2 regions of the Pantoea sp. PvP021 genome follow, and region 1 is predicted to be linked to the other one. Evidence: predicted binding sites of a transcription regulator. Region 1 holds the regulator's gene; the other holds the start of a gene.
The links. The regulator LexA, encoded in region 1, represses DNA repair genes until DNA is damaged. The targets are predictions, from matches to a motif close to TNCTGTATGTACATACAGNA.

Region 1 (3,134 bases):
TACCTAACACCGGTACGCTAAGCAGCGTCAGAAAATAGCCTGCTGCGGCAACTACCATGCTGTTACGCATCTCACGCCCGCGCGTCGCTCCGATGAACATGCCATCCAGCAGATAACACCAGACGCCGATCAGCGGCATTATCATCTGCCAGACCAGATAGCGGTCCGCTGTCTGCTGGAGTGACTGAAGAGAGGTCAGCAGGGTAACGATCTGCGGGCCAAAAATGGCATAGATTAGCGAGAAGAATAGCGCCACCACCACCGCCTGCCGACAGGCAGAGTGCCAGACGCGCAGGAGCTTGCTGCCATCTTTTGCACCATGCGCCTCACCCGCAAAAGCTTCAACCGCATAGGCAAAGCCATCCAGCGCGTAAGCCGTAAAAGTGATGAACATCAGTAATACTGCGTTAACCGCCACCACATCCGGACCCAGCCGGGCACCCAGTACGGTCAGCGAGGCGAAGCAGAGCTGCAGCATCAGAGAGCGCAGCATGATGTCCCGGTTCAGTCGCAGCAGCCGGCCGCTGTCACCGCGCCAACTCTGCTTCAACAGGCTAAGCGTAATTCCGCGCAGTTTTAACACCCGCCAGACCATGATGCTGCCGACAACCAGCGTAATGTATTCCGCCAGCGCCGTGGCGGTTGCCGCCCCCGCGACACCCCAGTGCAGCCCCATCACCAGCCAGAGATCGAGCACGATGTTAACCAGGTTGCCCACCACCAGCAGGATCACCGGCGCGCGTGCATACTGCACGCCCAGCAGCCAGCCCAGAATGACCAGGTTTGCCAGCGTGGCAGGCGCACTGAGCCAGCGAATCTGAATAAACAGTGCCGCCTGTTCGAGTACATCGGGATTGCCGCCAACCAGATGGGTCGACAGCTGAATAATCGGATAACGCAAAGCGATGAACAGTACGCCCGCCAGCAGCGCAATGATCAGCGGCTGAGTCAGCGCGCGTGCCAGCGCCATTTTATCGCCAGCGCCAAATGCCTGCGCCGTAAGGCCAGTGGTACTCATTCGAAGGAAAAGCAGCAGCATAAAGAGGAAGCTGGTCACTGTAGTCCCGACCGCAACCCCGCCAAGATAGACAGGGCTGTCGAGATGACCAATTACTGCAGTATCGACCACTCCCAGTAAGGGAACGGTGATATTTGAAAGGATCATCGGCAGCGCAAGCCGCCAGAGATTTTTATCGGTTGCCGTAATAAAGCGCATTCGCCGTTCCGTGCTCAGTGTCGCTGCGCAAAAGAGGCAGCGACAAAATTAGGGCAGACAGAATAGCATCAGAGAAGGCGAATGCACGCTGGCAGAAGAATCAGAGCCACTCGCCGTTGCGCACCACGCCAACAGCCAGACCTTCTATGGTCAGTGACTGCGCACGGGTATCGACGACAATCGGGTCAAAATCGCTGTTTTCCGGCAGCAGATGCACGATAGCACCCTGCTTTTTCCAGCGCTTAACGGTGACTTCATCATCAATGCGGGCAACCACAACCTGGCCGTTACGCACATCCTGGGTTTTATGCACCGCGAGCAGGTCGCCATCCATAATCCCGATATCTTTCATCGACATTCCGCTGACGCGCAGCAGGAAGTCAGCAGACGGCTTAAACAGGCCCGGATCGACCTTGTAGTGGGTTTCGATATGTTCCTGCGCCATGATCGGCTCACCGGCAGCAACCCGGCCAATCAGCGGTAGCCCTTCTGAGGCTTCTTCTTCCATTAACAGTCGAATGCCGCGCGATGCACCGGAAACGATCTCGATGACGCCTTTGCGCGCCAGCGCTTTCAGATGCTCTTCTGCCGCGTTCGGCGAACGGAAGCCCAGCTGCGCGGCGATTTCGGCACGCGTAGGCGGCATGCCCGTTGAAGAAATATGGTCGCGAATCAGGTCATAGACCTGCTGCTGCCTGCTGGTTAATGCTTTCATCCCGCCCCCTGGTTGTTTATACAGTCGCTGTGAGTATATACAGGTATTGGTGAAATGGAAACCGATTGTCAGGGAAAACGCGCCCTCAGACGCGTTATGGAAGGCTTATCGCAAATGTGTCCAGAGCAGCGCGATCCAGACGAAGAGTGCCAGTAAGATGCTGATCAACACCGCCGCCGAGCCCATGTCTTTTGCCCGGCCCGCCAGCGGATGATGCTCCTGACCGATGCGGTCGACCACTGCTTCAATGGCGCTATTGAGGATTTCAACAATGACCACCAGCACCACCGCCCCAATCATGAGGATGCGGGAGACCACATCGACATCCAGCCAGCACGCGATAACAATAGCAGCCAGCGCAGCCAGCGCTTCCTGCCGAAACGCCGCTTCATGTTGCCAGGCGGCACGCAGTCCCTGCCATGAGTAACCTGCAGCTTTTACTATTCTGATAAGTCCGGTGGCATTATTTGCCATGATGTGGGAACCCTTTCATCGGATTGACGTCAATGTCTGGGCTGCGTGCAATTGGCACCACCACAGATCTTCGCTGCGCTTTCTGGTATGCTTGCGGCGCTTTGCTAACAAGAGGCTTCATGTTGTCTATGTCAGGTTGGCGTAAACTCTATTACAAACTGCTTAATTTACCACTGTCGTTTTTGGTAAAAAGTAAGGCCATTCCGGCCGATCCCGTGTCTGAACATGGTCTGGATCCGACCCGACCTATTATGTATGTTTTGCCTTACGATTCGAAGGCCGACTTACTGACTTTACGCGCACAGTGTCTGCGGCATCATCTGCCCGACCCGCTCACTCCGCTGGAGATTGATGGTTCTCTGCTGCCGCGCCATGTCTTTATCCACAATGGCCCTCGCGTCTTCCCCTATTTTGTGCCCAGCGTTGAATCCGTGAAAATTTTTCACGATTACCTGGACCTGCATCGCAATAACCCTAAGCTGGATATTCAGATGCTGCCGGTCACGGTGATGTTTGGCCGCGCACCAGGACGTGAAGTCCAGGGCGAAGCAACGCCACACCTGCGGGTGCTGAACGGGGTGCAGAAGTTTTTTGCGGTGATCTGGCACGGGCGCGACAGTTTTGTCCGCTTCTCGCCGACAGTGTCGCTGCGCCGCATGGCAACTGAACACGGTACGGATCAGTCGATCGCCCAGAAGCTGGCTCGTGTGGCGCGCATTCATTTTGCCC
Region 2 (3,134 bases), on a different contig from region 1:
GAAGATCACGCTGCAGGAAGCGGCCACCGCGACGCTGGGTGATGCCGCGACCTCCAATCGCCGCACTATTAACAAATTTATCGTGCCGGATGTGTTGCCCACCTGTCAGCTCACCATGGGCTTAACCAAACTGGATGAAGGCAGCCTGTGGAACACCATGCCCTGCCACACCCACGAACGCCGCATGGAAGTCTATTTCTACTTCGATATGAGCGAAGAGTGCGCCGTCTTCCACATGATGGGGCAACCGCAGCAAACCCGCCATCTGCTGGTACACAACGAGCAGGCGGTGATCTCACCCAGCTGGTCAATTCACGCCGGTGTCGGCACCCAGCGTTACACCTTTATCTGGGGCATGGTGGGTGAGAATCAGGTCTTTGATGACATGGACCACGTCAAAATCAGTGAACTGCGCTGAGCAGAGGAGAAATACCATGGTACTGAGTACGTTTAACCTGGAAGGTAAAGTCGCGCTGGTGACCGGCTGTAATACCGGTTTAGGGCAAGGTATGGCGCTGGGTCTGGCCCAGGCGGGTTGTGATATCGTCGGCGTTAACCGTGATGGCCCGGATGATACCCAAAGTAAAGTGGAGGCGCTGGGTCGCCGGTTCTGGCCGGTGCAGGCCGATCTGATGCAGACCAGCGTGGTGGCCTCAGTGGTTGAACAGGCGCTGGCCGCTGCCGGTAAAATTGACATTCTGGTCAACAATGCCGGCATTATCCGCCGTGAGGACGCACTGAATTTCAGCGAGCAGGACTGGGATGACGTGATGAACCTTAACAGCAAGAGCCTGTTTTTCCTGTCGCAGCAGGTTGCCCGTCAGTTTATCGCGCAGGGTAATGGCGGCAAGATCATCAATATCGCCTCCATGCTCTCCTTCCAGGGCGGTATCCGGGTGCCCTCTTATACGGCGTCGAAAAGTGCCGTGATGGGACTGACCCGTCTGATGGCGAACGAGTGGGCAAAACATGGCATTAACGTCAATGCCATCGCTCCCGGTTACATGGCCACCAACAATACGGAACAGCTTCGTAATGATGAGTCGCGTAGTGAAGAGATTCTGGGCCGTATTCCGGCAGGCCGCTGGGGCGTGCCGGATGACATGATGGGCCCGGTAGTCTTCCTGGCCTCTTCCGCGTCTGACTACGTGAATGGCTACACCCTGGCGGTGGATGGCGGCTGGCTGGCGCGTTAATCTTACTGGCGGACAGTGTTTCATCGCTGTCCGCCTTGTTAATAATATTCATGCTTCGTTACAGCGTCACATGTTCTCATTTACTGGATAAATCCCTATACTGGATGCATCGACAGTTTTCTTTGCAACCAGGTTCTATCATGACGGGCGAAGGCCACATCATTTTTGCCATTGCCAGCGCTATCTTTGCGAAGCGTGCTGAGCTGACACCAGTGCTGGCGCAGGCCGACTGGTGGCATCTTGTTCCCTCAGCGCTGCTGACATGTCTGTTGCCCGATATCGATCACCCTAAATCTCTGCTGGGACAGCGACTACGCTGGCTCTCTCATCCTATTGCGCGCGCGTTCGGCCATCGCGGCTTTACCCACAGTTTGCTGGCGATAGCCGCCGGTTTGTGGCTTTTTCAGATAAACCTGCCCCAGTCGTCGCCGATACCGCCTGATGTCCTGCAGGGTCTGACGCTGGGCTACCTTAGCCATATTGTGGCCGATATGCTGACGCCTGCCGGGGTTCCGCTGCTGTGGCCCTGCCGCTGGCGCTTCCGGCTGCCGATTCTGCGCAGCCAGAAAGGCAACCAGCTTGAGCGGGCATTGTGCCTGGGACTGGTGGGATATGCGCTCTGGTTTCCGGTGGGCATGCCATCTTTTGGTGCAAACGGCTGGCCGTCACAGCTGTTCGATACGCTACAAAATGGCGTCGGACGGTTGATTTCCAGTCATACTGCACAATAAATCAGCACAAAACGCCTTTAAGTTATAAACCATGCCATTTGGATATAAGGCACCCTCTTCGCCTGCTGTTACCATTCCTGCTGTCTTAATTCGTGATTAACATTATGCGGCCTTTCCAGAGCGAAAGGCCGCATTACTCTGGAGTTTCAGTATGGACCTTCCTCTTACGCTTAATATCGTAGCCTTTGTGGTGCTGCTGGTATTGCTCTCTCGCTTCAGCCGTCAGAACTGGAGCCTGTCGAAAAAAGTGCTGACCGGTCTGGTAATCGGCGTACTGTTCGGCCTGGTTTTGCAGTTGATCTACGGCGAAAACAGCGCAGTGGTCAAAGAGTCTATCAGCTGGTTTAATATCGTCGGTAATGGCTATGTCCAGTTGCTGCAGATGGTCGTAATGCCGCTGGTGTTCGTTTCCATTCTGAGTGCGGTTGCCCGTCTGCATAACGCCTCGTCGCTGGGAAAAATCAGCGTACTGACGATTGGCGTACTGCTGTTTACCACCGCGATCTCGGCGCTGGTCGGCGTCTTCGTGACCGGCCTGTTTGGCCTGAGCGCTGAAGGTCTGGTTCAGGGCGTGCAGGAGACTGCGCGTCTCAGTGCGATCCAGAGCAACTATGTCGGCAAAGTGGCTGACCTGACCGTGCCGCAACTGGTGCTCTCCTTTATCCCGAAAAACCCGTTTGCCGATCTGACCGGAGCCAGTCCGACCTCGATTATCAGCGTCGTCATCTTCGCCGCCTTCCTGGGCGTGGCTGCACTGCAGTTGCTGAAAGATGATGAAGTTAAAGGTCAGCGCGTGCTGGTCGCGATCGATACGCTGCAGTCCTGGGTCATGAAGCTGGTGCGTTTAGTGATGAAGCTGACGCCTTATGGTGTGCTGGCGCTGATGACCAAAGTGGTTGCCGGTTCTAACCTGCAGGACATCATCAAGCTGGGCAGCTTTGTGGTCGCCTCTTACCTCGGTCTGGCCATCATGTTTGGAGTCCACGCCCTGCTGCTGTCGGTAAATGGTATCAACCCGATGCGCTTCTTCCGTAAAGTGTGGCCGGTTATTACCTTCGCCTTTACCAGCCGCTCCAGCGCAGCCAGCATTCCGCTGAGCGTGGAAACCCAGACCCGTCGTCTTGGCGTGCCTGAGTCGATTGCCAGCTTCGCGGCCTCTTTTGGTGCCACTATCGGCCAGAACGGCTGTGCCGGTCTCTATCCAACC

Region 2: a site for LexA is predicted at 1,295-1,314, ahead of ACVKSX_RS04600 (metal-dependent hydrolase). Genes of this name have one in related genera too.

What each region holds. Positions count from the first base shown of each region.
Region 1 is NZ_JBSRXX010000007.1:182,896-186,029, forward strand. Features, by position in the region: gene dinF (MATE family efflux transporter DinF) at 1-1,216, opposite strand, end outside; gene lexA (transcriptional repressor LexA) at 1,317-1,931, opposite strand; gene ACVKSX_RS17980 (diacylglycerol kinase) at 2,037-2,405, opposite strand; gene plsB (glycerol-3-phosphate 1-O-acyltransferase PlsB) at 2,534-3,134, shown strand, end outside.
Region 2 is NZ_JBSRXX010000001.1:995,019-998,152, forward strand. Features, by position in the region: gene kduI (5-dehydro-4-deoxy-D-glucuronate isomerase) at 1-418, shown strand, start outside; gene kduD (2-dehydro-3-deoxy-D-gluconate 5-dehydrogenase KduD) at 435-1,196, shown strand; gene ACVKSX_RS04600 (metal-dependent hydrolase) at 1,337-1,927, shown strand; gene ACVKSX_RS04605 (L-cystine transporter) at 2,079-3,134, shown strand, end outside.